Regions from separate parts of the Endozoicomonas sp. Mp262 genome, predicted to be linked through region 3. Evidence: predicted binding sites of a transcription regulator. Region 3 holds the regulator's gene; each other region holds the start of a gene.
The links. Region 3 encodes PhoB, which activates phosphate uptake and scavenging genes when phosphate is short. Its sites were predicted from a motif close to TGTCATANNNNTGTCANA; they were not measured.
Positions count from the first base shown of each region.

Region 1 (11,133 bases), 210 kb from region 3:
CCCGTGTCTGGGAAACATATAAAACGATAAAAAATCAGCATGGGGTTTTTCATGACGACCTTCACCCAGGCAACATAATAAAAGAGCCGAATGGAAAGTTAGTTATTCTGGATTGCGCAGGATTACCTCGTGCAACTTGCTGTATGAGAGATGTTGAGCTTCTGGTGAAGGAGTTGCAGACCGAAATTAATTTTCGCAGCACTCAGGCTGATGGAAGAAGTGTAATGCAAATGACTCCGGAAGAGCGTTGTGAGTTATTACGAAAGGAATACTATAGAGTGTACAGCCCATCAACTAACCCGAAATATACCTATAGGAAGCCCCCGTTGCCAGAAACCGACAATAAGCCTTCATTGTCGGCGGCAAAGGAGGCAACCATGGAGAGTTTATGGCTGTTTTCTGATGACAGGTCAAAAAAACCGGTAGATTTACGGGAAGATATAGATGAAGTCCTTGACTGCGTTGTAAGCCGTGAGCAGGTGGGCAGTGAGAAGGAAAAAAAATATGCAGCTTATAAAGCCTTAGACCTGCTGACTTGTACAAAAGGATATTCTTTGCCCCGTTCGTTTTTTAAGTATGAACAGAGTCGCCAGCATTACCGGCAGTTTCATGAAGATGTAGAGGCTTTAGCGGAAACGGATTTGAAATATAAGCAGCGTACTTTACAGATAGAGCAAGAAATCAAGGAAAAGAAAGCCAGGGAAAAAAAGAAGAGGTCAGAAATTTTCCATCGCCGGCGTAAAGCGGTAGAAACAGAAGCAAGGAGACAAGCTGAAAAAAGAGGCAGTTTCTTTTATGAGGCGTATCTAGGTGAATATGGAAAAGTGTTGAGGCAAAAAGCCCTGGCATGGTGGCTCTCAATCCATCCAAAGGATCAAGCACCTCGCTTCAGGATAGACAAGATAGCACAGTTATATCTTCAACACCTGAAGCAAGCGAAACAGAATATCAACAAACAGCCTGGTTCTTGTCAAGAATAGAGACAAAGTTGTCTATTTTTTTCTACAGCCCCTAACCATCAAGTTTTTAACGATGGTAGCGATAATTAATTATCTAAGAATAGGTTAGAGACTTAAAGGAATGAAGAGTGCGCCATTGCCAGATAATGAAAGGGAACGGCTACAGGCTTTACTGGAACTGGATATTCTGGACTCCCTGGAAGAGCAGGGTTATGATGACTTGACGCGCCTGGCGGCACAAATTTGTGATACCCCTATCGCCCTGGTCAGTTTACTTGATAAAGACCGGCAGTGGTTTAAATCCCACTATGGGCTTGAGGCCCGTGAAACACCCAGAGATTATGCTTTTTGCGCCCATGCCATTTTGGAAAAAGGACCTTTTGTCGTAGAGGATGCTGATAAGGATAAACGATTTGATGATAACCCCCTGGTAACAGGGGAGCCTCGTGTGAAGTTTTATTCAGGAATACCATTAGTGCTTAAAAACAATATGCCTGTAGGTACTTTATGTGTTATTGACCATAAGCCCAGGACATTATCAGAAAACCAACTAACTGCTTTGGAGGCACTGTCCCGTCAGGTGGTTAGCCAACTTGAACTCAGGACAAAATTAAGGCAGTTACAGAAGTTGGATAGCATTAAGAATAATTTTATCTCGCTGGTGTCTCATGAATTACGAACGCCTATTACCTCAATTAAAGGTGCCCTGGAGCTGATGGCTCATAAAGGGTTTACTTCATTGCCCGAAGAAGCCACTTCCCTGGTTGATATTGGCCTTAGAAATAGTGACCGGTTATTAGCTGTAGTTAATGATATTCTTGATGCCAGTAAAATTGATGCAGGAAAACTGGATATGGATATTCAGCCCTGTTCAATTGTTGAGATTGTTGAGGAGTCTCTCTATTTAAATGATCCTTATGTTAAACAATGTGAATGTCAGCTAAAGTTGGAGACGCTTATTGAAAATGATATCGCAGTCAATGTTGATAAGTACCGGCTTATACAGGTGATGACCAACTTGATTTCCAATGCAGCGAAGTTTACATCAGAAAATGACACTATTGTTATCTCAATTGACAGGCCTGAAGAAAATAAAGTTAGAGTTGCTGTAAAAGATCATGGTAGAGGAATCCAGTTTAAAGAGCAGGGTGATATTTTTCAGCGCTTTCCAGAGTGTTCTTCGACCAATGACAAATTACCGGGTACGGGCCTTGGACTTAATTTAAGTCAATCACTGATTGAGCAAATGGAAGGTGAGATAAGATTTATCTCTATCCCCGGTGAAGGAAGTGAGTTTTACTTTATATTGCCTTGTTATAAAATGTAATCCCCATCTAATTAGCATTGCTGGCTTTGTCTGAAGCTTTTAAGCTTTCACTGTATAGATAAAGAATATACCAATCTTGAAGTAAGGATAAGTTTCGATATTTATAGTCTGGATTTGCTTTTTCAAAAAACTCAAAGTCTACAGTGGGATATAATTTTTTAGTATACCATTTGAATGCTGCCTGACGAAAGTACTCTGATTTTTCCATGTATTCTTTTTTTATAGTATCAAAGTTTTTTTCCAGCTCAGTTTTTTTAGACTGAGCCTCTATTTTCGCTTTATTCTTCCTCTCATAGCTTTCTGCTGCAAGTCGATATTTTGTATCTTTTTGCAAAAGAGTAGCGCGGTCTTCCTTGAACTTTCTCATTCTTACATATGACTGGTGTCGGTAACTAAATCCTTCAGGGAGTGAAAAGCCATCATTTGCAAGACGGTCAAGGATGGTAGGTACTATTTCTGAAGGATGTATTACTTTTTCTTCATCAGGAAATGGGGTAAATACAGAGTCTATTTTACGAAAGGTTATATCAAACTGTCTTTCTGGGCTTAAATCTAAATAATAAAATGGCGGAGAAAGATTTTCTAATAAAAAGATGGTTTCTTCTGCCAAGGCTGTAGACTTTACTTCTTTTGAAGCTTTGGCTAGTTGATCTTCATTAGTTTTGAATGGGGTTGCACTATTATTTTTAATTAATAACCTTCGTATATATTCAACACGTTCCTGGCTTGTTCTTTCCATAAGAGGAGGGTCATATTTTTTAGCTGCGATACTCTTTTTATATAAGAATTTAATGTTTTTTTTAAAACGATTTAGCTGTTTTACGGATATGCAATTATTCATAATGGCAGCACCATCAATGAAGACAAGCTTATCGGGTGAATCAGGTTTTTTACCGTCTTGTACTATAATATTTCCAGGGTGAAAGTCACCATGAATAAGTCCCTTCTCTTGTGCCACCTGTTCCCATATATTCCATGCCTGTAGATAGAGGGAATCCGCTTTCACGCTGTTTTCCAAGTAGAGCGCACTCAACGTTCTTCCAGGAATATACTCCATGATTAAAACGTTGTGTGTGGCAAAGTAAACTCTTGGTACAGATGTATAATTAATCCCTATTTCATCTATGGCTTTTTTATAACGCTCAAGCTTCGCTTTCTCCAGCTCCATGTCACATTCATTTTGCATATGTTTAAGGTGGCTTTGCAGGACTTTTTTTTCAAGCGCGCTTTTTGATGATCTGACGCCTGTTAAATTATAAAAAATGGTATCTGAAAATGCTTCACTGGTATATGAAGTAATGAAGTCTAATATGGGCTGCAAATTTTCATAGGCATTTTTTAAGTCACTTTCTACCCCTTCCTTAACAATTTTAAAAACGCACTCTACAGGTTTCCCTTCATAAACAATGGTGCCTTTGTGAGCCTGGGCAATACTGCCAGTGCCTAGATATGGTTGCTCTATATCTATAATGTCAATCAGATCTGGGGAGATATCACCTTTGGCTTTCAGTGCTTCTATGGCGGATTTGGCCTCATGGATGGCCCTCTGGATCATGGAAAAATCGGCAGGTTGTGCTTTATCACATAAAGGGAGAAAGTGTCGCCTGTGTTCGCTGGGCAGGTCTTCCATAGTGGCAATCATCTGACCTATTTTTATACCAAGGGTGCCAAATGAACCCAGATATCTTGCAATATCTGGCATTTCAGGGGGATGGAAATAAAACTTGCAGCGAGCCATCAATATTTTTAATTTTGTATACTTTGAAAAATTTCTTTGAAGCCATTTATCGGCAGTTTCAGTCCACTTCACGATTCCTGGCTTTAATGTAGGCAACTCCTGTCTGGTGGCTGGCGTTTGCGATTGTTGTAATGGTTGCTCATATTTTATATTTAAAGCTTTACTGCCAGGGTGTTTTTTAAGGGTATTATCGGGTTGTAAAGGAAGTGGCGCAGGTTCTGTGGGTAAAACATGAGTCATTACGGTCTGTTCCGGGTTACCTCTATCTTTTTGTTTTAGGGCTGAAGCTGGAGGGGAGGGCTTTATCGTCTTTTTAGTTTCCTGATCTGTTTTCCAGTCTTTGTCTTTACAAAATTGATTGAGGTATTGAGAAACATCAAATTCTCCACACATCAACCTGGCCACCACTTCAAACTGCTTGTTTTTTTCTATTTCTCTCAGGTACATAGGCTCTTCCAAGGATTGGACAAAATTATGCAGCTCTGAAGAAATAAGTTGCTCTTTATCCTGGGTATCGATATTTCTTTCAAAGTTTTTTATTGTTATGGGTAATTCACGAACCAGGTAACCAGACCAGTTGAAAGGTTGAATGATTAATCTGTTTTTCTTAAAACCCACTATTTTTCTTATTCTCATGTCACGGTGGCGATGTCTATCTGAGTTTTTCAATTGCGGTCTGTGTATAGAGAGGTGGGTAGTGGCTATTTCGGCCATTCCTTCTTTTATTAATTTTTCTCTCCAGTTCAGATCATCTATATAGAGATCAGCAATAATGATCAAGGGTTCAGTAAAAAACAGGTTTTCCAGTTGTACAGGTTGTTGATACCGGAGCTGCCAACTTTGTTTTTGTTCTATTGCAGTGGTTTTTAAATGGTCAACTTCAGCAACTCTTAACAGTACATTTTTTCTTATTAAATCAGGCCATTTTTTTTGAGTGATATTTATAATAAATGTAACAGGGTCAATAGCTTCGATGATTTCTGCATTGACGCATGCTCCATAACTATCTGCTATGGCTTTACAAGCACATAAATACATTAGTAACAATAAGTGGCGTATTTTCATAAGTGGCTTTTGGTCACTGGTTTATTGGTTTTTCTGTTTGCACTTTTATGTTTTCTCAAATAAGGTGACAGAGCTGAGTAAATCCGTTATTCCTAAGAATATGATTCCGTACCTGTTTGAGATTGCGTGTGTCTATTATAACCCCTGATACCCTTCGACGTTCTGCCATGAATCTGCTTGCCAGAAGAGAATATTCCCGCGGGGAACTGGTTCAGAAGCTTAACCGCCTGACAGATGATAAAGAGATGATCGCTGAGGTTCTGGATCGTCTGGAAGGCCAGACACTGTTAAGTGATGATCGTTTTGTTGAAAGCTTCATTCGCTCCCATGTAAACAGAGGTCATGGACCAATGAGAATTAACCAGGAGCTTCGGCAAAAGGGGATTGCTGCCGACAAGATAAGCCTTGCCCTGGAAAGTCTTGATATTGACTGGTTTGCCAAGGCTGAGGAGGCCAGACAAAAAAAGTTTAGTAGTGAGCCTCCCGAAGATATGAAAGAAAAAGCCCGGCAAATCCGGTTCTTACAGTACCGGGGCTTTCCTGCCGGGGTTGTTATGGAGCTCTTTTAGCACCTAAAGCAGGTGGGCATAAAAAGGCAGGGTTGCTGCGCCAATAACCAGTCCCAGCAATGCCTCGCTTGCCACTGAGTGGGGGCTGTTGTTTTTCTGGGTGGAATAAAACGCCTGATATTGGTTGGCCAGGGTATGAGGCTCAATAGCTACCAGCTCAGTGGCTGGCCAGGTGGCAGTCATGTCTATCAACTGTTGAGCCGTGTAACTGGTTAGTTCCTGGCCAAGTTTAAAGTATGCTTCTTTCAGGTTTTCCAGGTTATGGATAAATTCTGTGAGAGGGACTTCAATTGAAAAGTGCTGATGTGTCATCTTTGCCGGGACCTCTCTTGTTTTCACTAATTTACCCACAATAATGCCTGAAGCGTACCCGTGTTGTATTGATGGATATCTAGTTTTCTGCTTCCAGTCGGCAGTTAATACTGAACTCATTGATGGCGGCATTATTAGGCTGATTCAGTAAGAATGCCACAGCATGGGCCACATCCGCAGGTTCAGTTATATCCTCTGGCAAACTGGAGGTAACATCGCTGGCCATATCGGTTTTAACAAAGCTGGTACAAAGAGCTGAGGCTCGAATACCATGATCCCACCCTGACTGTCTGCACCCCTGGTGCAGAGCTCTGGCGGCAAACTTTGACATGGCATAGCCTGTGCTTTGCTCACTTTTCAGACGTTTTCCTGAAAGGCTGATAATATTGATGACCCGGGCCTGACCGCTTTTTTTCAGCCAGGGAAAAGCCGCCCTAAGCAAGCGCCAGGGACCTTTGGCATTGACTTCCCACATAGTATCAAGGTCTTCCTCATCCCCTTCCTCAATGCTTACCTGTCGGTAGATACCGGCGTTATTCACAAGGCCATCAATACGTTTAAAATGATTGGCCGTTTTTTCCACCCAGGCTTTGGCACTTTCTTTATCCACCGCATCGTAATAACAAACCAGAACATTTTTATTGTTAGCCAGCACGGTGTCACTGAGCGATTCCCGATTTCTAACACCCAGACTCAATCGGTAGCCACAGGTAAGCAGGTGCTCTGCTATGGCTTTACCAATTCCACGGTTGGCACCGGAAATCATGATGATTTTATCACTGGCAGTATGAGTCATTTTTACTTCTCCTGATTCGGTGTTTTAATGCTATTGCCATATGACCACAAAAACAGCCCAGTGTAGCACCCGCCAGTAGATCGCCCAGGTAATGGTAGTATTGTCCCAGCATCCCCGCCATCAAACTCAGGCAGGACAGCGACCAAAGCCAGCGGTACTTTGGAGCTGTGTGCCAAAAGACCGTAGCCAGTGCAAAAGTGACCAATGCGTGACCGGAGGGAAATGCACTATAGGCTTTCCCTCCGGTAAATGGGAAAAAGCCTTCAATACCGTTCTGTAACCAGGATGGATTGTTGTCAATCCAGGTGTCAGGCCAGGTACGACCAAACGCCAGTTTAGTAAATAGCCTTGCTGCCCAGGCAAATGAAAGAGCAATAAGTAGTGTTGACACCCTACCCGCTACACGTTGCCGCCACGGTTTGCTGAGACAGGCCACCAACAGCACGGCAACAAGTATTTGCAGTAAATCTGCCGGCCAGGTCATTGCCTTAAACACATCACCCCTTAGTTGATGTTCATAGGCAAAGGTTGCGACGGTGCGATCAAAAAAAGTGATACTGACCAGTGTAGCTAAAATGCCTAGCAGGTAGCCCCCAAGATAAGATTTCTTCACTGTTTATTCCTGGTGAAATTGTTATGAAATATCCAGATTCAATACAGGCTAATTCAATCCCCGTGAACGCTGCTAAATAGAAGCTGGGAGTGGGCCGATAATTATCCTCTATGATTGAATCACAAAAAATAAACCCAAATAAAGCCGCACAAAATACCCTGGGAGCTGCCCGGCAACAGGCTGATGAGCTTCATCGGCAGGGGCGGCACCGTGAGGCTGCGGCGGTTTATCAAAAGTACTTATTGTTAAATCCCGCTGATGCCGGAGCCTGGCTTAATCTTGGGGTTTCCCTCAGAACCATGAAGCAATTTGTGGCATCCGCTGCACATTATCACCGTTCACTGGCTATCCGTCCTGATGACGGGGGAGCCTATAGTAATTTGGGTAATGTGCTGAGGGATATGGATCGTATCGAAGAGGCCATAGCTGCTCATGAAAAAGCGGTAAGCCTTGATCCGGAGAATAGCAGCTACCGCTATAACTATGCCATGTCCTTGAGGGATGCCCGGCGATTTAAAGAGGCGCTGAAGCAGCTGGAAATCTGCCTGGAAAGCTGCACTGAGCCAAAATACAGTAGACAGTGGGCGAAGCTTGAATTTGACCGATCTCTGGTACTCCTTTATCTCGGTCAATTTAAAAAAGGCTGGGAGGCTTATGAATCCCGGTGGTACACAGGGGATCTACCCGATCGGCTTGAGTGTTTTCCTTGCTGGACAGGAGAGGCCCTGACCAATAGAAAACTGCTCCTGTTTGCAGAACAGGGTTTTGGGGACAGTATCCTTGCTGCCCGGTTTTTACCCTGGTTACGGGAGAAAAAAGCCCGCAATGGGCATATTACCCTGGTCTGCCGCCAGCCTTTGCACCGGTTGTTTGATGCACTGCCTGTAGATGAAATGATGACTATTGAAACCCTTAACCAACAGCTACAAAAAGGTGAGGCGGATTACGATTACCAGGGGTCAATGATGAGCTTGCCGGGACTCTATGGGGCCAGCTTGAGAAAACTACCCCCTCCCGCCCATCTGACCATTCCAGCCCAGGCCCGGGAAAAGTTTTCCTGGTTGAAACGAAGTTTTCAGGGCAAGTTGAAGGTAGGGGTTGTCTGGTCAGGCTCCATAACCTTTGCTGCCAATAGTAAAAGGGCGGTATCTCTGGAACGTTTTATTGATTTGGCAATGATTCCCGGTGTTCAGCTTTTCAGTTTGCAAAAGGGACCTAAGGAGCATGACCTTGCCAGTCACTGCGCTCTTCCCTTGATAGTGGACCTGGGTAGCCAGGTCAATGATTTTGCCGAGACGGCCGCAGCCATTGATGCTTTGGATGTGGTGGTGATGACCGATAGTTCCGTGGCTCACCTGACGGCCAGCCTGAATAAGCCGGTCATTAACCTGCTAAATTACAAGCCTTACTGGCTCTATTTCCCGGAAGGAGAGCGTACCCCCTGGTATCCCAGCATGAGATGTATTTGGCAAACCACCTCCGGGGAGTGGGATGATGTATTCAAGCGGGTAAAGGTCATCCTGGGTTCATGGCTGGAAAACGCTGATTAGAATAAGTGCCGCCAAGCGTTAATCGACATACTGCTCTTACTGAGTGCTCCCCTTCTGATTTTTTGTCAGGTATAGCCCCTCAGCTCTTAGCCGATAGAGTACTAATTGGCAGGATATAGAGTAAATAAATGTAGAGGAGTTCTGGTGCCGTCACTGTGGGCAGCCGGGATAGATCATGTCAATAAAGCTGCTTATTTTGCTACCGGGTAATATCATTTGGTAATTTTATTCAAATAGCTTGATTTTTCATACGCATAAACCGCAGTCGCAAAAAAGCACACAGGTTCTTATTTCTTTCTACAATAGATGCCAATAACAAACAAAACTTGTCATGGGTATGGTTTATTCTGGCTAATACATAGCCAGTGGGTCAACTGGATGGCGAAAAGGGTCATTTTGGGCTTTTTAACAAAGCATTCAGGTTAGTTATAACTATGGTTTAGGTAATGCTTGGAATTTTTAAATCTGCCGAAGCGATCCCAGCCATCACTCATCGTGATGAGGTGGATCAGCGTTATAAATACTGGCGTATTCACATCATGATAGTGATGTATGTTGGTTATGCCACATTCTATTTTACCCGTAAAAGTTTTAACTTCGCTATGCCAGCCATGATCACTGATCTTGGGCTGGATAAAGCAGATATAGGTATTTTAGCCACTCTTTTTTATATTATTTACGGATGCTCGAAGTTTCTCTCTGGTGTAATCAGTGATCGCTCAAATCCCCGTTTTTTTATGGGCATTGGCCTTATTGCCACAGGGTTTACCAATATCTTCTTTGGGCTATCTTCATCCGTATTGGCTTTTGCAGCGTTGTGGAGCCTGAATGCTTTTTTCCAGGGGTGGGGGTGGCCACCTTGCTCGAAGCTGCTTAATTTTTGGTATTCCCGTTCAGAACGGGGGTTGTGGTGGTCAATATGGAATACGGCCCACAATGTTGGAGGCGCCTTAATTCCATTATTGGTAGGATTCTGCGCCCTGCATTTTGGTTGGCGTTATGGTCTTATTGTGCCCGGCCTTCTGGCTATTATGGTGGGGCTGGTTCTGTGCTGGCGGCTGAGGGATACACCAGGAACCATGGGGTTGCCATCTATCGGCCAGTGGCGCAATGATGAGCTGGAAATGAAGTATGAAAATAATTCACGGGGGCTGAAAACCCGGGAGATATTGAAGTGCTTTGTACTAACGAATAAGTTGATCTGGCTTTTAGCCCTGTCTTCAGTACTGGTTTATATAGTGCGTACCGCTATTAATGACTGGGGCAATCTTTATCTGATAGAAGTCCATGGTTATAACCTGGTTTCTGCCAATTCCGCAGTGACCTTTTTTGAAATAGGTGGTTTTTTGGGGTCCCTGGCTGCCGGCTGGGGGTCGGATAAATTCTTTCAGGGAGACCGGGGTCCCATGAATTTTATATTCTCCCTGGGCGTTTTAGCGTCAGCTATGATTTTATGGATTCAACCGTCATCTTCCTACATTGTCGAAGCGGGATGCTTTTTTAGTTTGGGATTTTTTGTTTTTGGACCCCAGATGTTGTTGGGAATGGCGGCTGCCGAATGCTCCCATAAAGAAGCGGCAGGAGCAGCAACCGGATTTATTGGTTTGTTTGCCTATATTGGCGCCGCACTGGCAGGTTATCCCGTTGCCAAGGTACTTGAACTGTTCCACTGGCCTGGATTTTTTATGGTGATTACAGTGGCAGCGGCTATCACGGGATTGTTGCTTTTGCCGTTTGTTACTTCAAGGAAGGTTAGGGGATACGAGGCAGTGTAGCTTGGTTTTATATAAGCTGAGGGGCTTTGGGTAAGAAGTATATTGGCTGACCTGCTTATTCTTTTTCTTGATATGAGTGCTTATTGTTTAGTTTATAATTAACGATGATTTTAGTAAAATACCTAAAGTGGTTGTTTGTTATGAAATATATAAACCTGAGTCCCTATATCCTGAATTCTTTTTCTGAGTTTTTTTTTCGAAGACTTTTATCTCGGTGGTTAACCTTTACGTTAAGTTTAACCATGGGTTTTTGTGGTTTTTCTTATGGGGTTATGACAAGCGAGCGCGAAGATGGTATTACATATCATTACAGTGATAAAGTTAGTGATGAATTTCGTGTAAAAGTAAAAAGCTTGGTTAGAGTGCCATTTGCTAAAGCTTTAGATAAAGAACAGAGTTCTTCAGTTGCGCAATCAACGGATTTGATGA
Region 1 is NZ_CP092489.1:737,934-749,066, forward strand. It holds gene MJ595_RS03190 (AarF/UbiB family protein) at 1-980, shown strand, start outside; gene MJ595_RS03195 (GAF domain-containing sensor histidine kinase) at 1,096-2,286, shown strand; gene MJ595_RS03200 (AarF/UbiB family protein) at 2,294-5,089, opposite strand; gene MJ595_RS03205 (recombination regulator RecX) at 5,218-5,658, shown strand; gene MJ595_RS03210 (hypothetical protein) at 5,662-5,970, opposite strand; gene MJ595_RS03215 (SDR family NAD(P)-dependent oxidoreductase) at 6,050-6,766, opposite strand; gene MJ595_RS03220 (phosphatase PAP2 family protein) at 6,747-7,379, opposite strand; gene MJ595_RS03225 (tetratricopeptide repeat-containing glycosyltransferase family protein) at 7,490-8,929, shown strand; gene MJ595_RS03230 (MFS transporter) at 9,376-10,704, shown strand; gene MJ595_RS03235 (hypothetical protein) at 10,845-11,133, shown strand, end outside.
Region 1: the regulator PhoB is predicted to act here: its motif matches at 7,391-7,408, upstream of MJ595_RS03220 (phosphatase PAP2 family protein).

Region 2 (11,133 bases), 320 kb from region 3:
TGCTGCTTTAACGATGATATTCAGGGCACAGCCGGGGTAACAGCGGCATCCCTGTTAGCGGCAGGTAAAGTTGCCGGTAAATCCATAGAGGATATGAAAATCGCATTCCTGGGAGCCGGATCGGCAGGCTGTGGCATTGCAGAGCAGCTGGTTCGTCTTATGACCGCTAAAGGGCTGTCTGAAGAAGAAGCCCGGGCCAAAATTTTTATGGTTGACCGATATGGCCTACTCCACGACCGCATGGAAGGACTCCGCCCATTCCAGCAAAAACTGACCCATAATTATGGTTTGGTAGAAAGTTGGTCCGCCGGTGAAACCATCTCCCTGGAAGATGTGGTGACCCATGGCAAGCCGGATGCCATTATCGGCGTTAGTGGTCAGCCGGGGCTGTTTACCCAGTCCATTATTGAAAAGATGGCTGAAAATCATGAGCGGCCTATTATCTTCCCTCTATCCAATCCCATAAGCCAGGTTGAAGCGCTACCAGAGGATATCGTTCGCTGGACCAACGGCAGAGTCCTGATTGCCACTGGCAGCCCCTTTGAACCTGTACTGCTTAACGACTGTTCTTACCCCATCGCCCAGTGTAACAATATTTATATTTTCCCCGGGCTGGGTTTGGGCGTGCTGGCATCCGGTGCTGAAAACGTCTCTGACGGTATGCTGGATGCTGCCGTAGAAACCCTGGCGCTGTCATCCCCTGCACTGACAAATGCAGACGCTCCCCTTCTTCCTCTGATGGAACATATTCAGCAAGTTACCTGTGATATCGCCCAGGCCCAGAAAGAGGGGCTGGCAGAACAGTGTGACATTTCCGAGATGGAGCAAAAGATTCGCTCAAGACGATGGGCACCGGTTTATCGACGGATGCATATGTCTTTTTGTTAAAATATACCTGTCGTAAATAAAGGTCTGGTTTAATTAAACCAGACCTTTATTTAATCACCATCACATCTATGATTACTTTTTGAGCAAATTATCTGCCTATAATTTATTATATTTTTTTCTTCGAGATCCTCCATGCTTTATTTTTTCCACGAGCAGTATCACTAAAATCATGCTCATCACCAAATGCGCCTTTTCCACGATGATCAAAGGCTCCTTTTGTTATTCCTTTATTTTTATGTTGGCGAATAAATTCTTTGAAAAATTTATCTTCTGTTCCACTGCCTAATAACCCTCCAAGATTAGTTACACTTCCACTGAAGGGATCCATAATTCCTGCTTTTAAGTCAACTTTTTCATAATTTGGTCCTCTTTTAACCCAAGCACTTTGCACCTTAAGAAAAATATATCCCTCAATAACACGGCGATCCCCTAAGTCCATACTGGTATCTTCTTCCGGTTCGTCTTTTTCCACCTGCTGATCATATTTTACAGAGGCCACTAATTTATAGTCTATTTCTTCATCTTCCCATTCATCATGAGATTGAGTTCTAACCACCTGCCTAACCTCTAAATCTCGATCCTGACCATCTCTTTTAATTTTTAATTCATAATTTGGCCTTCCTTTAGCTTGCATTTCACCCCAAACTTTTTGGTAGTTCCTTTTTAAATAAACCTCATCACTTACTTTTAAAAAAATCAATTCATTTATATCATCAACATCCTCTTCACTAATCTTACTCTTCAAATTTTTCAATTCATCACGATCTCTAAGCTGAAATGAGAAACCTTCTTCAAAAGCAACTGATTGAGACTTACCTCGTTTATCATACCATTTCCCAGCACAGTGTTTATCCGAGTTCACTGTTCCAAAGAAAATATCTCCATCATCCGTATCAACAACATAGCAGAGTTGTCCTTCCTCCATTTTTTCCTGATCTCGTGCATTATCTGAACGCAGCCAGTAATCACCAAATGATGGGATCGAGAAAAAAATAATCGAAATAAAGAAAATCCTATAAGTGAGTTTCATAACATCTACCTAATGCATCATACTAAAAAAATTAAGGTACTAATGCAGTTTAGTAGAATTATGGGTACAAACAAAAAAGCCTGCATTCTTACAGGCTTTATATTATTTTTAGCCGCTTCTGTTATTTCAAACCAAGGGCAACCCATTGTTTTTCAACCACCGCTAAGGGCAGAGGAATATAACCATCTTTCACCACCACCTCTTGTCCCTGCTTCGACAGCACCAGTTTTAAAAACTCACGCTCCAGAGGTTGTAACGATTTATTAGGCGCTTTATTGACATAAACATAGAGAAAGCGGGCAAGAGGATAATGCCCCTTCACAGCATTCTCCGGTGTTGCCTCAATAAAATCCTGACGGGAATTTTTTGCAATGGGTACCGTGCGAACACTGGAGGTTTTATAACCAATACCTGAGTAACCGATACCATTCACTGAGGCACTGACAGATTGAACAACCGAAGCAGAACCTGGCTGCTCATTAACATTGCTTCTGAAGTCTCCTTTGCAAAGGGCTTTCTTTTTAAAATAACCATAAGTACCGGAGACCGAATTACGCCCATACAACTGAATGGAGCGGTTTAACCAGGAGCCTGATAACCCGGCATCCCCCCAGGTTCTGATTTCAGCTTTTTCCCCACATTTGAGGGTTGAGGAAAAGATGGCGTCCACTTCTGACAGGGTCAATCCTTTAATGGGGTTATCCTTATTTACAAACAAGGCAAGTGCATCAATAGCAACGGGCACTGCCGTCGGTTTATATCCATATTTTTTTTCGAAAGCTTCCAGTTCGCGGTCTTTCATCTTACGGCTCATGGGTCCCACATTAGCCGTTCCCTCTGAAAGGGCCGTAGGAGCTGTGGATGACCCTGCGGCCTGAATCTGGACATTTACATTGGGATATTGTCGCTTAAAGTCTTCTGCCCAGAGTGTCATAAGATTAGCCAAAGTATCTGAGCCAACACTGGATAAATTTCCGGAAACCCCACTGGATTTGTCATAGGCTGGTAACCGGGAATCAACCTGACTGGCTTTGGCTACCTGAGCATTCATTGCTATAGCAAGGGTACAAATCAGTGCTTTCAGCTTCATCCTTCCATTCTCCTGGATAGTGGTTCCGTCACTGGAAAGGGGGCATTACCTCAATATCGAATGAAACTATAAAGAGCCTTTATGACAATAGTGTGAATTAATGCATACTAATGCTTCCAATCAATAAGTACCCAGCCTGATGAAATCCTATATTTCTGGCTGATTGATTAGGTGTGATGCAAGGCGCAACGGCAGGCGCATAGTTGGCCTATGTAACCAGAGTTGCAACGAAGCAGCGCATCTGAGCAAGTAGTCAGAAATATAGGGTTTCATCAGGCTGGGTACTTACCAGGCCTATGGGGAAGGTATTTATTCCCAGGCAGTATGGGAACGAGTTCAAATGGTTTGGCTTGATATCACTGTTTATAAATGACTGAAAGCATGTGGGACACTGGGGATATCTGTAACAAAAACCATCCTCTACTCATTGGCTATACCCAATCTTTATTACCCCGAAAATCAAAGAACCAGGCATCTCTTCTTTGGTTCTGTTGCCCCAAGATGAAACATAAGTCTTGGTATTAATATTGCTGAATCAATACGTTGAGTGTACTTGTTTCATAATAACAGGGAGTAACTATGAACATTAACGCTGTGGCTTATGATTCTCCTCCAGATATTATTCCTGGTCCACAAGGTGATTTAACCCTGAAAGTGCTGGCTGATAGCACCTCTGTGAATAGCTCTGGAGATGTATTCGGCGGCTGGGTTGCCTTACACCTTGACCAGGCCGGAGAATTAACCGCAAGGAAAATGGCGGGAGGTACAAGGGTCGTAGCAGTCAGCATAGGAGCCATGAGCTTTTTAAGACCCGTTAAAATGGGAGATTTAATTGAGTTTTATGGTCAGGTGATTGAAGTAGGCCGTACATCCATCAAAGTAGAAGTGGAGGCCTGGATTGAAGGACCACATGGAGCCTCAAAACTGACGGAGGCCAGCCTTGTCTTTGTTGCAATAGACGATAATGGCAGAACCCGGCAAATCAGGGACCTGATGTACTAAACCGGCACCCAGATAGAAAACCGGAGTTTGATGGATCCGTGAGGGACATGCTTTAGCTAGCCGTACTCCCCAGTACGGCATTCTTTCACCAGCCCCCTTACCACTGAATGGATGCAAGAGGTAGAGCCATGCTGGAGCAGTTACCAAAAGTCGTCATGCTCAGCATAATGTTCGGGGCAGCTTATAAAATATCTGAGCTAGGGAAGTTTAAATTAAACGTTCAAACTATAATCATACCAACAGCCTATCGAACTCAGCTGGTCGTAGCGAGAAAATACCATTCGCACTGGGTACTGAGCCTGACGAAGTATCGAAGTATGTTGGCTCAATTCAACTCTTCGTCAAACTCAGAATTCAGGATGAACGGAGGTTGTATAGATATTAACGCTTAGTAGCACTAGGCCATTAGACTCATCAGACTGTTGATTATGCGCTTTATTCTTTTGTATACCCTAATTACTACTACGAGCTTTTGCTATGCAGGTAAAGACGAAGTTCAATGTTTATTAAAAAAACTTGGCCACCAGGATATTTGTTTATTAGCTGAAGCAAAAAAAAAACTTCTTGAAATAAAAAGAGTTGCCATTGATGAAAGTAAGCATAAAAATGGCATTAAAAAGTTAGATACCCCTTCAGCAGTGTTTAATTCATTTTTTGCAGATATGCCTGTAGTCTCATGGCAGGAAGCTGCATCTATACTATATCTTGCAAAGGTAGCCCAGGATGATAGAGAGACTGAAAGCATTGCTCGTGTGGTAATTTTTTTTATGATAGGTATTATTACCATTAACATGGATAGATCCCACTTAAAGAGATTTAGTGGAAAATATAGAGATATTAACCATTACAGGAATTGTATTTCGGAAAAAAGGAATAAATTTTATAATTTCTGTAATTATCTATATGACCTGAAGCCCGATGTATATATGACTTGGCTGGCTAATCTTCACGAGTTCGAAAAACCATGCTTTAGTATTTTTGGCTTCTCCGAATATACACTGCCACAGAAAATACTAAGTAAATTTATGGCGTTAAGTATTTAATGTCTCCTCATGGGTATTACTTTATTCACCTCCCGCTACCAACCCCACCGGAAAGGTCAGAATTTACAGAAAGTATGGTAGACTAACCAGATGATAAAACCCTTTCTATCCGGCCTTTTCGCCCTTGATTATGGCGGTCCATTTAGCAAGCATTTCTCTCATTCGATCAACGGTTACAGGCTTTGATATAAAATCATTCATACCGGCAGCATAGCAGGCTTCCTGGTCTGACTTCATGGCATTGGCAGTAAAAGCGACTATGGGAATATCGGTTGTCTCATTTTTTACGGCACGGATTTCACGGGTAGCAGACATCCCGTCCAGCTCAGGCATCATCACATCCATCAGGATCAAATCGTAGGTTCCACTGGCTAACATGCCTATTGCCTCCCTACCGTTATTGGCAATAACGCAGGTACAGCCCAGCTTTTTAAGTAGCTTTTCTGCCACCAGCTGATTTACCGGATTATCTTCTGCTACCAGTATATGGAGCCCAAAACCACTTGAGGCGTTTGAGTCTGTCACTGGAGTCTCCACTCAATAACTATGGAATACTGCCTTTATTACCTGGGTTCTATTGGCTTAAGATGACATACTCCGCTGAATCGAAAACAGCAAAGCATGATCCTTTTGTCTACCGCTATTTACAAGCCTGCTTCTTTACAATATCTGACGTTTCTTGCAGTACTTTAGCCTGGATATTACTTATAATGACACCGGGTTTGAACTGAAAATATATCACTAATAGACAATACCAGTTGATCCCCCTCCACTAAAGGGCCAACACCTGCGGGAGTCCCTGTTAACACAATATCTCCGGGCAGAAGAGTAAAATGCCGACTCATATAGCTCAGCAGCCCGGGAATGGATGTCAGCATATTGGCCACCATACCCTGTTGCCTCAACCCTCCATTTATCTCAAGACTAAACTCAAGGGTTGAGAGATCATTGATATGCTCTTTCGCCACAAAGCCGGAAACCGGACAGCTACCATCAAATGCCTTCGCCACTTCCCAGGGAAGCCCTTTAGTTTTCTGCTTTGACTGAATGTCTCTTAAGGTCAGGTCAAGCGCCAAACCTACAGCCTTTATGCCATCTAACGCGTCACTCTCACTGGCATCCGTAAGCGTTGACTCCATTAGCAAGGCAATTTCCAGTTCATAGTGTATCTCCCCCCTGCGCTTCGGAAGGGATAAAATACGCTCTATATTGCTTAAAGCGGTACCAGGCTTAATAAAAAGCACAGGATCATCAGGCAGTGGGTTATTTAGCTCATTAATATGGGCCGCATAGTTCCTGCCAACACAAACAACCTTACCCTCAGGCAGGTCTATACGATCTCCACTAATCCAGCGATGCTTGTATTTCATACCCCATCCATCCAAGCGATGCATCTATTCTCATAGATGAGCGTTGACAAGAGAAATATCAATTCTAAGTATGGCCGTAATAAACTGCCAGAGCTATCATTCGCATTGAGGCTCTGTTGATATACACTGGGTCAACAGCACCTGAGGCTCCCAGCCTTTAGCTAAAGAGGAGAAAGCCATGCCGGAAGAACTCCACCTGCGAATACAGGATCTTCACGATATGTTGGAGGGACAGCCTGTTGATGAATGTACTGCCGGGACATTAAGGCAAATCACCGATGAAATTCAACTTGCCCTGGCTCAAGCGGAAGGTGACATCCCCCTGCAAGACTATAATGAACAACTGGAGCAAGAGGCCATAAAGTTTAGCGAAAAGCACCCGGCTCTATCCCAAGCCATTCGACAGGTGATAACCACACTCTCCAGTATTGGAATATAGATCGCCTGGTTAACCCTTTTATAAAAGCATAATCACTCAGCCACCAGACAGAGTGGTGGCTGTACAAGGGCATTTTCCAGCTAAAACAATAATCACTGAATGAGAAAACCCGAGTTAACAACATGCCTGCAACATCCATGGATAAAAGCAAAATTCCTTTTCTACTGCTGGAAGGTGTTCATCCGTCAGCAGTGGAAATTCTGGAGGCTTCTGGCTATACCAACATTGATTACGTTAGTCAGTCACTGTCTATTGAAGAACTGAAAGAGCGCATCGCCCATGTTCGTTTTGTTGGAATACGCTCCCGTACCCAGCTGACTGATGAAATTTTCGAGGCCGCAAAAAAATTAGTGGCTGTGGGTTGCTTCTGTATAGGAACCAACCAGGTATCCCTTGAAGCGGCAACCCGCCGGGGGATTCCTGTGTTCAATGCGCCTTATTCCAATACCCGCTCCGTAGCAGAACTGGTTCTGGCAGAAATCATCTTATTGCTTCGTGGAATTCCTGAAAAAAATGCCCTTGCCCATAAAGGAGGCTGGAAAAAAAGTGCAAAAGATGCCTATGAAAGCCGGGGTAAAAAGCTGGGCATAATAGGTTATGGCAATATTGGTAGCCAACTGGGAATACTGGCTGAATCCCTGGGCATGGAAGTTTATTTTTATGATGTGGTAAACCGGCTCCCCATTGGCAATGCCACCCAGGTTCATGCGCTACATACATTATTAGGTATGGTTGATGTCGTGAGCCTTCACGTCCCTGAAACAGACGCTACCCAATGGATGATTGGCACTGATGAATTCAATGCCATGAGAGAGGGGAGCGTCCTTATCAATGCTTCCCGGGGAACCATTGTTGATATTGATGCTTTGGTAACCACCCTGCAAAAGGGTAAGTTATTAGGGGCTGCCATTGACGTGTTTCCTGAGGAACCCTACTCCAACAATGATGAGTTTGTTAGTCCATTAAAGGGGTTCGATAATGTTATTCTAACTCCCCATGTCGGAGGGAGTACCCAGGAAGCCCAACAAAATATTGGCAGGGAGGTCGCAGAAAAACTGGTTCTATACAGTGATAACGGGACAACATTGTCTTCCGTGAACTTTCCTGAGGTGGCTTTGCCCGCCTACCCCGGAAAGCACCGGCTACTTCATATCCACCGGAATATCCCCGGCGTTTTAAGTGCTATCAACCAGTTTTTCTCAGAGAATAATATCAATATCAGTGGTCAATACCTGCAAACCAATGAACATGTCGGTTACGTCGTTATGGACGTGGATGCCGCCCATAGCAATATGGCCCTGGAAAAACTGAAGGGGATAGAAGGCACAATACGTTGCCGGGTGCTTTACTAAGGAATCTTTCCGGCAATAGCATCTATCCTCCCGTTCCCAGCGTCCCCGAGGGTGTTGCAAAACTTAATATAGAATATACAAAACAGGCTGATTTCTCTTTTTTTCACCACGGAGGCACAGAGACACGGAGCTTTTTAATTTTCAAACAATCAATCTCCGTGCCTTTGTGCCTCTGTGGTTAATCAAAATAACTTTTGCGACAGTCTCTCCCCGAGGGTGGCGCGAAAGTCTCAGCGCAATGCCCTGTTTTTTTGGAACCACGAAGAACACTAAGTACACCAAGGCTTTTCTTAAAATCCTTCGTGTCCTTCGTGGTTCGAAAAAGCCTACACCCTCTCCCCCGCTGGGAATGCATATAGGCGCCTCTAACCAGGCGCGGCTTGGTATGCCACTTCACTTAGTTTGACTTGTTTGGCCTGGACGATAAACTACAGCCATAAATGTAACCGGTTTCATGACCCAGCTTCTACAGGTAAACTTATGCGACTGATTCCTCTGGCTTGCAAGTCTGATGTGGGCAAATGGTCTGCTAAATACATTGCTGACAGAATCAAGGATTTTTCTCCAACAAAGGAAAAGCCCTTTGTACTTGGACTCCCCACAGGTAGCACCCCGCTTGCAACCTATAACGAGCTAATCCGGCTATACAAAAATGGTCAGGTGAGTTTTAAACATGTGATCACTTTTAATATGGATGAATATGTAGGCATACCTACTGACCATCCTGAATCTTACAGAAGCTTCATGTTCAATAACTTTTTTGAGCACATTGATATCCCCCACGACAATATTAACTTGCTGGATGGTAATGCCAGTGACCTTGATGCTGAATGCCACCGCTATGAAGAAAAAATGCGCAATGCTGGAGGGGTCGAGCTGTTTTTAGGGGGGGTCGGTCATGATGGTCATATTGCTTTTAATGAGCCTGGCTCTTCCCTGACCTCCAGAACCCGCATTAAAACACTCACCGATAAAACCCGTCAGGCCAATTCCCGTTTTTTTAATGGTGATATCAACCAGGTTCCCAAACACTCCTTGACCATTGGTGTTGGCACCTTGATGGATGCCAGGGAAGTCATGATCCTGGTTACCGGATCCGACAAGGCCCTTGCACTAAAAGCGGCAGTAGAAGGTTCAGTCAACCATTTATGGACGGTATCAGCGCTGCAAATGCATCAGAAAGCGATGATTATCTGTGATGAAGATGCAACGATGGAATTGAGGGTTAAAACCCTGAAATACTTTTCTGAACTGGAAGCAGAAAACATTAAAAGTCTTTAAAAAAGACAAATATTTCCCATAGTGATGCCGGGTGATAAACGCGGCATCGCTATGAATGCCACCCTTTAAGTACACACTCCCAGAGGGGCTATATTTCCAAGAAGCATGATACTCTTCGATTATTATTCTCTGTATACAGAGTATACATTCAAGGCTACATTCACCGCGCACTACCACAATTACTCATAATCGACTATTAAAGGTCTTACCAAATTATTAATCAAACCTCGGTTTTCAGTGACTATGGAATGTATTCGAAGTAATCTTGCCCATAAAAACCCTATTAGAGCCGGTTTACTCTTATTCTTGGTTTGTTTTTCCATACTGGGAGATGAAATGAAAGCACCTGTGGCATTAAAAAAACCTGTTGTTATCAGACAACATGGCAGTGAAAGAATAGACAACTACCAATGGCTACGGGACAAAAACTGGCAAAAATTCATTGCTGGTGACCTGGATTTTGATAACCCAGAGGTTCTTGCCTATATTAAGCAGGAAAACACCTACAAAGACCACATGATGGCTGATTATAAAGAGGTTGAGAAAACCCTTTATCATGAAATCCTGTCCCGAATAAAGGAGGATGATGAGTCCTGGCCTGTGAAAAAAGGGGATTACTTTTATTATTACCGGGAAGAAAAAGGAAAAGATTACGAAATCCTCTGCCGGAAACATCGATCTAAAGAAGCACCCGAAGAAATTTATTTTGATATCAATAAAGAAGCGGAAGGCAAAGATCTTTATATGTTTGGACCCTCTGCTACAAACCGGGCTCAAACCTATTTTGCCTATGGCTATAACTTGACAGGCTCCATGGATAGGGCTATCAAGGTCAGGGATCTGGCAACCGGTAAAGATCTTGACTGGGAGTTTGCCAATAGCACGGGTTCATTTCTTTGGGGTGATAATGAGCATTTATATATTATCGAACGGGATGAGTTTGCCAGGGGGAAAAACCTCTACAAAATTAATATCCATAAAGGTCCTGAACATAAACAGCTGATTTTTTCAAAGCCTGAAAAATACGACAGTATGTTTATGTCATTATCACAGACCAATGATAGAAACTATTTTCTTCTTTATCTTGAGACAGGCTCTACCCATGTTATATATGTCTCTGAAAAGGGTACAGACCAATTCCATGAGTTTGCCTTGGGTGAAAATGATGTCACCTTTAACATTGACCATTTTAAGGGCGAATTTTATATCCTTACAAATCTCGGTGAGGCAAATAATTATAAAGTGATGAAGTGCCCTGTAGAGCAGGACAAGTGGCCACAACAAAACTGGCAAGAATTTATTGGTCAAGAAGAGGCTATCTGTCTTAATGGCATAACATTCTACAATCGCTTTCTGGTAATAGAGCGAAAAAATAATCAAAAAGCTCTTGATGAGATAGCAGTGATGGATATGTCATCTGGCAATGTAAGCTATATCAATATGCCAGACCAAGCCTATGACCTGGTGTTTTCCGGAGACTGGGATCACAATGCTTCCACAGTGCGCCTGGATTACGACTCGCCTGTAAGCCCAAATAAAGTACTTGAGCTGGACTTGAAAACCGGCAAAACCCGGGAAGCCTATACCAAACAGATTCCAAACTATGATGCCTCTAACTATGTTGTTAAAAGGGAGTTT
Region 2 is NZ_CP092489.1:1,261,278-1,272,410, reverse strand. It holds gene MJ595_RS05610 (NAD-dependent malic enzyme) at 1-888, shown strand, start outside; gene MJ595_RS05605 (hypothetical protein) at 995-1,918, opposite strand; gene MJ595_RS05600 (phosphate ABC transporter substrate-binding protein PstS family protein) at 2,040-3,008, opposite strand; gene MJ595_RS05595 (acyl-CoA thioesterase) at 3,588-4,010, shown strand; gene MJ595_RS05590 (hypothetical protein) at 4,439-5,053, shown strand; gene MJ595_RS05585 (response regulator) at 5,159-5,578, opposite strand; gene MJ595_RS05580 (fumarylacetoacetate hydrolase family protein) at 5,755-6,423, opposite strand; gene MJ595_RS05575 (DUF4404 family protein) at 6,602-6,862, shown strand; gene serA (phosphoglycerate dehydrogenase) at 6,985-8,214, shown strand; gene nagB (glucosamine-6-phosphate deaminase) at 8,695-9,495, shown strand; gene MJ595_RS05560 (prolyl oligopeptidase family serine peptidase) at 9,832-11,133, shown strand, end outside.
Region 2: the regulator PhoB is predicted to act here: its motif matches at 3,089-3,106, upstream of MJ595_RS05600 (phosphate ABC transporter substrate-binding protein PstS family protein).

Region 3 (11,133 bases):
TGATGCCAATGATTGCTGCCAATGTAAGCAATGCATGAGTAAAACCTGGCTGTTTTCTAGCCTTTTCTGGACACGATGTGGTCACACCAATACTCCTGAGGTGAATATTTGTTGTGTTTATGGCTACCTGAAAGCCCTGAACATTATTTTGGAAAACCTTGTATTAAGTTACGTTGTGATCTTTTGAGATGGCTATACGAGGCTGGATAAAAAAAAGATCATGATAGTTTACTGCTATTATTGTTATCCAGTTTATTAATTTCCCAAAGGGGATTATTTGGCATATACCTTCATGATTCCGCTATTTTGGAATTGAATTATGAATGCACATATCCAGGTGCGGGACTATATGCTGCACGAGATGCCTGTGATTTATGGTGATACTTCGTTAAGTAAGGTGACAGAAATACTCTGTAGTAATAACCTTTTCGGTTTGCCAGTGGTTGACAGGGAAAAGAAACTTATCGGTTTTATTTCAGAGCAGGACTGTATTCATGAATTATTGACCAGCAGTTATCACTGTGATTTTGACTTGATGGCCAGTGATGTGATGCATCATGAAGTCCTAACTGTTTCGCCAAATGATGGTATTATCGAGCTGGCTGAGTCTATGCAGGGTAATAAGCCTAAAATCTATCCCGTGGTTGAAGAGGGGCAGCTACTGGGGATTATCAATAGAACCCGGATTCTCAAAGCCCTGAGGGAAAATCTTAGAGGCTGTCACATACCTGTGTAATCAATAAAGGTGAATTTTCTTGGAAGATATTATTGAAATACTGAGGGAAAAGGCGGTAGATATTCCTGCGCCTTTAACGCTACCGGATGAGGATGATCTTGTTAGCATTGAGGAAGAGTTATTGATTCCCCTACCCCAGGATTTGAGGGAGTTTTTACTGCAGTTAAGTGATGTTGTTTATGGCTCCCTTGAACCGGTGACCGTCACTGACCCCCATTCCCACACTTATTTGCCGGAAGTGGCGGCTATAGCCTGGGATACGTGTGTGCCCAGGCATTTAATTCCTGTTTGTGAGGATAATGGCAGCTACTATTGTATCAATGAAGAGGGTTCTATTTCGCACTGGTCCTCAGGTGAGGAATCTGATGAGTCCTGGGGCTCTATATGGCAGTGGGTCAGAGAGGTCTGGTTGGAAAGCTGAAAAGCTCCAGGTTTGCTGAAGGTGGCCGATAGGATGAGGGATACATATTAATAATTAAGCCCTTGTACTGTGCTCCGAAATATCACAAGCAAGACTTGATAGGTACAAGGGTATTTAAGGAATATTACCGGTATGCCGCATTTCAAGTCTTCCAGCCAGTCTCTATCCCATAAGTTTGTATTAATCGCTGATAGTGATATTCCACACAGGGCTATTGTCGAAAAAATATTACTGAAAGCAAAGCTGGAGACCGTGTCTGTGAGTCATGGTCAGGAGGCGCTTGGTCTTTATGAAGGTGATCCCGACCGTTGGGGTGCTATTCTAATGAGTTGTGAACTGCCCGTTATGGATGGTTATACGGCGGCCTGTAGTATCAGACAGTTTGAGAGAAACAATCATCTTGCACCCGTGAATATTATTGGAATGAGTAATGGGGTTAGCTGTGATTTTGCCAGTAAAGCCTTGAGGGCAGGAATGAATGATTATCTTGCAGTCCCCTTTGATCCGCAACAGTTGCTGGGAACGCTTTCCCGTTATATCGCCATTCCTGGAGCCACCATTTCCTAGCCCGGATATTTCATAAACCTCTGTATCCCCTGTGACCCGATGATGAATAAAATACTCCTTATTTTGTCTCATTGTTAAAAAAAGGCAAAAACCTATCAATTTTCCTGATATTGCAAAGCAAATACATTGAGCTATGTCACGAAATTTCGCTTCGGGAAATACCTATAATGTAGGTGGCCTGTAGGGGGAAGTGAGAAGGGGAGTCTCTTGATTATCAAAGGGCATTGATAGAAGAGTGAGCCCACAGACAAAAAATAATAAGCAGGTGTCATAAAAAAGAATAAAAATGCCTGAAAACCTCGCTATATGCGGGGTGTTTCTTTTGGCCCCTGCATACCGCAAACAATCAAGTGGCTTGATTATCGCTAAAAGGCTGTACGGTTATGTTGACGCCCCTTCGAAAAAGAATAGATATCAAAACCTTTGAGCAACTCAATGCCTATGAGCTGTATGAACTACTGAAATTAAGGGTTGATGTATTCATTGTAGAGCTGAACTGTCCTTACGCTGATCTGGACAATATGGATCGACATCCCGAGACCCGGCATGTGCTTTGCCATTCAGAGGATTCCGGTGAGCTAATGGGGTACTTGAGGGTTCTGCCACCGGGTCTCCGCTTTTCTGAAGTTGGCATTACGCGTGTGGTTGTCTCGGAGAAGGGGCGTGGGCAGGGTATCGCACATGCTATGATGGCCAATGCCTTGGATATGGCTTCAACCCTTTGGGCTGAAATGGATATTAAGGTAAGTGTCCAAAATTATCTGGTAGGCTTTTATCAGGAGCTGGGCTTTGTAGTGAACTCTACTGTGTATATGGAAGAGGGAATTCCCCATGTGGAAATGCTAAAAGAGGCATCATCCTGCACTATACATTAGACACCTGACTGTTTTCCTCGCTCCCGACTATCTGCTGAGCCTGTAAGGCTTTTTTGAACCACGAAGAAATTTAAGGAAAGCCTTGGTATTCTTCGTGGTTCCAAAAAACAGGGCATTGCGCTGAGACTTTCGTGATACCCTTTGCTGTCTGGGAACGAGTCTCAGCGATTATCAGGATTTTTTCTTCTTTTTGGGCATCAGGTACTTCATTAGGCCCTGAAACCACATAACTTTGCTAAAATCCCCGGTGATAATAATGTCTTTATCCTGAATGCCTTTCATAAAGGCCAGTTGCGCATTTTTTGCGGTCAAGGTTTGGAAGCCTGTGGCAGAATCTTTGAAGGCAATTTCAAAGCTGGGGTTGGTTGCTTTTCCTGAATGGCTTGTTACGCGCATATCTTTCACATTGTAATGGCGTACAGCTCCATCCTGGCTACTGATCTGGAAAGTGAGCGTCTGACCCTCGAGCTTTTTTCTGAAAGCGGGGTTTTTATTCCCGGCCCGTTTCATCAACAGTCCCAGTGCCCATAGTAGCAGTCTGAACTTCACGTATTTCCCCCGAATCTGTCAGGTCTGTTTAATCATTAGAGGTAATTGATAGGAATACCAGCTATTGCAGAGCAGTAGCCAGTTGAGCAGCCTAAAGGGATGAATCTCACGCTAAACCGGGAGAAAAGTCAAACGATTGTATGAAACAGGGGGGTAAGAACAACATATCAACAAAGTATCTGTAAAAAGAGGCTCTTACCATCACACCCTGCCCGGATCTATCAAATCACGGTTGTCTAACCGGGTGTTGTTTAGTTGACTTCAACCATTTCGAAATCGCTTTTGCTAACGCCGCAGTCCGGGCAAAGCCAGTCATCTGGTATATCTTCCCACCGGGTGCCAGGGGCAATACCATCTTCTGGCCAACCTTCCGCTTCATCATAAGTAAAGCCACAGACCAGACATTGCCATTTCTTCATTACTTATGCCTCCTTCATTAAGCCTTTCATTATTAAACGCTAGTCAGGCTTAAAGTACTGGTTGAACATCTTTTGATTATAGTTAAGAGTGCTTTGCATACTGCTATGACAGGCTGACTATACCAAATCAGAATCCCTTGGGCTGGCTTATTTATACTCTCCGGTTTTCTTCTGCCAGGTTTCTCCCATAATGACGGTGTTTTCTATCAGGCGATCATCTCCCAGGGTCATCATGATGCCAAGGCGCTCTTCCAAGGTTTTTGCCTGCTTCATCCGAAATGCCAGCAAGGGTGTTGCTCTGGGGTTGAGAATCAGGAAGTCGGCTTCATTTCCGGGGGTGAAGCTGCCTATTTTATCTGATAGCCCTAAAGCCCTTGCGCCACCCAGTGTTGCCAGATAAAACGCGCTGAGTGGAGACAGGCTTGTTCCCTGTAGCTGGCACACTTGATAGGCGCTTTTCATGGATTCAAGCTGGCATAAACTGGTGCCTGCCCCGATATCTGTTCCCAGGCCTATGTTGATATTCAGGGAGGATGCTTTTTGAAAATCAAACAGCCCACTGCCTAAAAAAAGGTTGGCGCTGGGGCAAAAGGATAGGGAGGAACCCGTATCGGCAAGGCGCTGCCAACTGGCTTCACAAAGGTGTATAGCATGGGCAAAGAATGAACGGGAACCCAGTAAGCCATACTGGTCGTAAACATCCAGGTAGTTTTGGCTATCGGGGTATAGCTTATGAGTCCAGGCTACTTCTTTTAAATTTTCTGCCAAATGGGTATGGAGATACAGCCCATCAAACTCATCCAGTAAACGCCGGGCAGCTTTAAGCTGGTTGGGGGTTGAGGTCGGGGCAAACCGTGGAGTGACGGCATAGGCCAGACGGTTTTTACCATGCCAGTGTCTGATTAATTGCTGACTCTCTTCATAGCTGGTTGTTGCAGTATCAAGCAGGTAGTCCGGGGCGTTACGATCCATCATGACTTTGCCTGCGATCATGCGCAGCTGTCTTTCCGATGCCGCCTCAAAAAATGCGGTGACTGATTCCGGGAATACGGCTCCAAACACGAGGGCGGTCGTGGTTCCATGGGCGAGACACTGATCCAGGAAAAACCGGGCGACTTCCCGGGCATAGTCTGGTGAGTCAAATGCGGCCTCTGCGGGAAAGGTATATCGCTCAAGCCATTGAATCAGCTGTTCGCCGCAGGCACCGGTCATTCCCAGTTGGGGATAGTGAACATGGGTATCAACGAATCCCGGGATTAACAACTTTCCCGGTAAATGGTAAGTCTCACAGGCCGCTGGCAAGTGCTTGGCAATGCTTTGATACGCACCGGCAGCAAGGATATGACCGTCATCAACCACAACAGCGCCGTCCTCGTGGAACTCAACGGCATCTTTGGTGGGAGTCCTGGCTGGATCATCAAGAAAGTGCAGAGTGGACGCACGCCAGACCACAGGATTTTTTTTCATTTTGAGTCCTTTCACTGGTAGATGCTTGCCCATATATTTTGTCTATATTCCTTGAGCAAAATGATGATTTTTGATCCACTGCCAATATCATCAATCCATGGGGCTATCACTTCAATAACCTTTGGTGCTAAATGAACACATTTTCTTCTGTATAGAGGGCATTTTTTTGGATAATTGGGCGGTTAGGCGATGCCATTAAATTTTTGTTCGAGTTTACGCTGGCAGTCCTGTCTGCATAATCTGGACAATATACCGGATAATTTGCAAGCATGGCTGCTTGATAGGGGGTCTTTAACCGCAAGGTTGAAGAAAACCTATCGTGGTGAGTTTGAGGTTAAGGTGCTTAAGCATCAGTGGGGTCAGCCAGCAGAAGCTGAGCTTGAATTTTTGGGTGTTTCCGAGACAGAAGCCTCTATTCGCGAGGTTTTGCTGCTGGGTGGTGGCAAGCCAAAAATATTTGCGAGGAGTGTCATTCCCCGGAGCAGTCTTGGTGGATCAAATAATGAGCTGCTTATGCTAGGGAATAAGCCTCTGGGGGAATATTTATTTGTTCAGAAAAGCGTGGAACGAGGAGCCATCGAATTGGCGGAATTATCTGCACATGAGGTTAATCCGTATCTTGGTTGCTGTTTCAGGGAAGAAAAGGCCTGGGCAAGGCGATCTTTATTTTATCTGAATTCCAGGCCCCTATCAGTATGCGAAGTTTTTTTACCTGAGGTAGGCGGCAAACCATCCTTTCCATAAGATGAGTGACGTCTTGATGGTTCTGCAGACAGGAAGCCCGAGCTAATTATTATGAAAACGCTGGACATGTTCCGTATTAAAGAGTTTATCAGCCTTGCCCGCCTGGATCGGCCGATTGGTATTTGTCTTCTGTTTTGGCCCACCATGTGGGCATTGTGGCTGGCAGCGGATGGGATGCCAACTCATCACAATCTTTTGGTATTCACCCTGGGGGTCATTTTGATGCGGAGTGCCGGGTGTGTCATCAATGATTATGCTGACCGTAATTTTGATGGACATGTAAAAAGAACAGTTACAAGGCCATTAGCTGATGGGCGACTGACGGAAGAAGAGGCATTATTATTTTTTGTTGTACTTATTGCCCTGTCTTTCTTGCTGGTATTGACCACCAATACGCTAACTATTGTTCTTTCGGTGAGCGCTCTGTTCCTGGCTTCATTTTATCCATTTGCAAAGCGTTACACTCATTTTCCCCAGGTTGTTCTCGGTGCTGCCTTTGGCTGGTCTATTCCTATGGCCTTTGCCGCAGAAAGTGGCTCACTGGTTCCGGAGACCTGGCTTTTATTTATTGCCAATCTATTCTGGACTGTGGCTTACGATACACAATATGCCATGGTAGACCGTGATGACGATATCAAAATCGGTATCAAGTCAACAGCTATCCTCTTTGGTGATCTCGATAATCTCATTATTGGCGGCCTTCAGCTTTTAGCCATTATTACCCTTATTGCCGTTGGGATTAAAATGGAGCTGGGAGCGTTGTTCTATGCTGCTCTTGCATTCGCCTCCATGCTGTTTGTTTACCAGCAGTTTCTCACCCATGACCGTGATAGAGATCGTTGTTTTAAGGCCTTTCTAAGTAATCACTGGGTTGGTGCCATTGTGTTTGCCGGTATTTTTTTGAGCCGTTAAATAGTCTGGATAATCGGTCTTGAGGACTTGTCATCTGGCTGTAACATTTAAGGGGTGTACTCTCCTTGACGTCGTAATAATTATTATCGGGAAAGGTAAAATCATGTCAGCAAAAAAAATTCTGATTGTTGATGATGAAGAACCCATCAGGGAAATGGTAGCTATAAGCCTGGAAATGGCGGGTTTCGATTGTATTGAAGCAGCAGATGCCAGGGAAGCCCATGCTAAAATTGTGGACCAGAAGCCGGATCTGGTGTTACTTGACTGGATGTTGCCGGATATATCCGGCATTGAATTGGCAAGGCGATTAAAGCGAAGTGAAATGACCTCTGAAATACCCATTGTTATGTTGACGGCAAAAGGTGAGGAGGACCATAAAATTCGTGGACTTGAAACAGGGGCGGATGATTATATTACCAAGCCATTTTCACCCCGGGAGTTGATCGCCAGGTTAAAGGCGGTTCTTAGAAGAAGTGGAGTATCTGATGGGCAGTCAGCCATTGTCATCAAGGGGTTAAAGCTGGATCCGGTAAGCCACCGGGTCAGCATTGATGGCGAGGCGGCAGAAATCGGTCCGACAGAGTACCGTTTGTTACAGTTTTTTTTGACGCATCAGGAGCGGGCTTACTCCCGAAGTCAGCTACTGGATCAGGTCTGGGGCGGTAATGTATATGTTGAAGAGCGAACCGTTGATGTTCATATTCGACGACTGAGAAAGTCACTTGGTAGTGGTTACGAGGGATATATACAAACCGTCAGGGGCACAGGATACCGTTTTTCCACCAAGTTGTAAGGGGGGGCGAGTGATCACTTATTCCAGATCACTATTGCTGGGCAGACTATTGCTGGGCCTGGCAATAGGGACCTTCATTGGATGGGGGCTGGGGCATGTTTTACTGGGGATAACACTTGTCCTGGCTGTTTATCTATTGTGGAGCCTGAGTCAATTGTTTCGTCTGTTGACTTGGCTGGAAAAAACAGCTGTTAGTGAATTAGAGCCTCCGGAAAGCCGTGGTTTATGGGGTGCCATCTTCGATGGTATTTACCGGATTCAAAAGCGACAGAAGGGTTCCCATGAGCGTTTGCAGGGAGTTATTGATCGTATACAGGAGTCAACGGCTGCCCTGGAAGACGGCATTGTTATGGCGGATAACAATGGCGGTCTGGAGTGGTGGAATCGCGCGGCAGGAGATTTATTGGGTTTGAAAATGCCTGGGGATAGAGGCCAATTATTGACGAACCTGGTTCGCGATCCCTCGTTTTTGGATTATTTTGACTCGGGTCGTTACGAAGAGGCGATAGAACTGGCTTCACCGGTTAATACCGAAAGGCAGTTGCAGATCAACATTACGATTTATGGCATGGGAAGTCGATTGTTGTTTATTCGGGATATTACCCGAATCAATCAGTTAGAAACCATGCGAAAAGATTTTGTGGCCAATGTTTCCCATGAACTAAGAACACCACTTACGGTAATAGCTGGGTATCTGGAAACCCTGTTGGATAATGCAGATATAGAAGAATCCTTGTCACCTATGTGGTGCAAGGCGTTAAAAAGAATGCAGCAGCAATCAGCCAGAATGAAAAATCTGGTGGCAGATTTATTGCTACTTTCACGCCTGGAGTCTGCGACTTCCTGTGAGTCAAACCCGGTAAAGCTGGAAGAACTGTTAAACCAGGTTGCCGATGATGCCAGGTCATTAAGTGGAAGTGATGATCATGAGATTACATTAGAGGGGGTAAAGGGTATCTACTTAAAGGGAAGCCAAAGTGAGCTGCGCAGTGCTTTATCAAATCTTGTATTTAACGCCGTGCGATACACTCAGGCGGGCGGGGTCATTCACATTGGAGTAAAAGTAAAAAATCAGGAATGTTGTATTAGTGTTGAAGATAATGGCGTGGGGATTGACCCGGTTCATATTCCCAGGTTGACAGAGCGCTTTTATAGAGTTGATAAAGGACGAAGTCTTGAGTCTGGTGGAACGGGGCTGGGGCTGGCGATTGTTAAGCATGTATTGCTAAGGCATGATGGATGGTTAACGATTTCCAGCCATCCGGGGCAGGGTAGTTGTTTTATATGTCATTTTCCCGAAAACCGTTTTTCTTCTGTTGCTTCGGTGAGTCATGAAAATAAATAAATGACCTGAGCGCAACACTTGTATATCAAACTTATTGAAATGATGTACGGGTAACTCTCAGGTCATAAATAACTGTTAAGCTTCGTCTTGAGCTTCGATTACGCAGTCCATGCGCTTTTTGCCAGTGCGTTCCAGATAGGACTGGAATTCTCTTGGCAGACGGCCAGTTGTTGCGCCTTCCCACTGAGCCTGGTCACCGGTTTCAGTTTCGTACTGGAAAGTGTACTTCTGAATATTACGACGACGTTTGGATGTTGTTTCTTCACCTAATCCCAGGTCACCCATGGATACGCCGCGATCAGCCATTATTTGTTTAATGGCTTCAATGCTTTCCAGTTTTACCTGGCGCTTTTCTTCTTCTTTTTCACGGGCATTCTGCTTTTCTTCCAGAACACTTCTCATTCTGGAGATGACACGTTCCAGATCTGAGACGTGAGCGTCTTTGAACAGTTGGCGAATGCGTGTTTTGCTGCTTAAACGATGAAGAACTTCATCAAAAATGTTCATCTAGGTAACTCCCTAATGTGACTCGTGATTCCAGATTTGAATAGACGAGATTTAGTACATGTATTTATACATGAAGCATTTAAATGATGGAAGTATTAAAACTGAAACATTATTGAATTTCTAATAAGATACCCACAATAGAGTATTTATTATTAATCGCTTGCTTACTATATTATCAAACTGATAGCCGTCAATGGCTTGTGGTTGATATGAACGTAGCAATGAAGGGGTAACGTAAAGTGAAAATGCTGCCCAGGGAAACAGTTTTGTTAGTGGTGGAATCAAATTCCTGTAAAACTAGCCAGTATTAGATTAGTGATGATTATTTCAACGATCATACTATCAAGGTTTATTCGTCAATAATTGAATACAACTACCTTACTTTTTCTTTACGTTTCCAGGTTCAGGACAATGATGTCTGGTGCGAATATGGCCATTATCAACGGACTGTAACTCTATATCGAACTGCCATAATTTATGAATATGCTTGAGTAATTCCCTTGTATTATTATCAAGGGGGCGCCCTTGATGCTGAAAGTGTCTCAGGGTCAGTTTACGGTCGCCGCGAATATCTACGTCATAGACTTGAATATTTGGTTCCTGCTCTCCGATATTGTATTGTTTGGCGAGGGCTTCACGAATGGCTTTATAGCCACTGTCATCATGGATAGCGTCAATTTCAAGATAGGATTTGCCCTCGTCATCCGTGATAGAAAAAAGGTGCATATCTCTCATTACTTTTGGGGAAAGAAACTGTAAAATAAAACTTTCATCTTTGAAATTCTTCATAGCAAAGTGAACTGCTTCTAACCAATCACTGCCCGCTATATCCGGAAACCATAATTTATCTTCAGGAGTGGGTGCTTCACAGATCCTGCGGATGTCCTGAAATATATTGAACCCTAAAGCATAAGGGTTAATACCGCTATAGTGTGGGTTATCAAATTCAGGCTGATAAATCACGCTGGAGTGAGAATGTAAAAACTCCATCATAAAACCATCGGTCACCTTGTCTTCTTTGTATAGCTCATGAAGCAGGTGATAGTGCCAAAAGCATGCCCAACCCTCATTCATTACCTGGGTTTGTCGTTGCGGATAATAATACTGGGCTATTTTTCGGACAATTCTGATGATTTCCCTCTGCCAGGTATCCAGGAGGGGAGCATTCTTCTCTAGAAAGTAAAGAATGTTTTCTTCCGGGTCTTTAGGGAAGCGTTCCTTTTTTTCCTCTATTTGTTCTGGCGCTTTGGGAATTGTACTCCAAATCTCATTGAGGTTTCTTTGGATATATTCTGCCCTTTCTTCCAGCCTTGCCTGTTCCTGCTCAGGTGAGAGGGGACGAGGGCGAAGGTACCGGTTAACACCCTGGTTCATTAGGGTATGGCAGGCATCAAGGATATCCTCTACCGCTTCAACTCCATGTTTTTCTTCACAGTGGCCAATGTAGTTTTTGGCAAAGAGCAAATAGTCGATAATGGAGTCAGCATCTGTCCAGGTCTGGAAAAGGTAGTTGCCTTTAAAAAAAGAATTATGTCCATAGGAGGCATGGGCTAAAACCAGTGCCTGCATTGCCATGGTGTTTTCTTCCATAAGATAGGCAATGCATGGGTTAGAGTTGATGACTATTTCGTAAGCCAGCCCCATTCGACCCCGTTGATAGTTTTGCTGGGTCTGTAAAAAGTGTTTGCCAAAACTCCAGTGGTGATACATCAGGGGCATACCTGTAGAGGAGTAGGCATCCATCATTTGCTCGGAGCTAATGATTTCTATTTGATTCGGATAGGTGTCCAGCCGGAAC
Region 3 is NZ_CP092489.1:943,255-954,387, reverse strand. It holds gene nhaC (Na+/H+ antiporter NhaC) at 1-85, opposite strand, end outside; gene MJ595_RS04170 (CBS domain-containing protein) at 320-736, shown strand; gene MJ595_RS04165 (SMI1/KNR4 family protein) at 756-1,157, shown strand; gene MJ595_RS04160 (response regulator) at 1,290-1,724, shown strand; gene MJ595_RS04155 (GNAT family N-acetyltransferase) at 2,108-2,599, shown strand; gene MJ595_RS04150 (helicase) at 2,771-3,148, opposite strand; gene rubA (rubredoxin RubA) at 3,400-3,567, opposite strand; gene guaD (guanine deaminase) at 3,715-5,034, opposite strand; gene MJ595_RS04135 (chorismate lyase) at 5,224-5,778, shown strand; gene ubiA (4-hydroxybenzoate octaprenyltransferase) at 5,830-6,690, shown strand; gene phoB (phosphate regulon transcriptional regulator PhoB) at 6,794-7,483, shown strand; gene phoR (phosphate regulon sensor histidine kinase PhoR) at 7,494-8,828, shown strand; gene MJ595_RS04115 (H-NS histone family protein) at 8,904-9,335, opposite strand; gene MJ595_RS04110 (SpoVR family protein) at 9,714-11,133, opposite strand, start outside.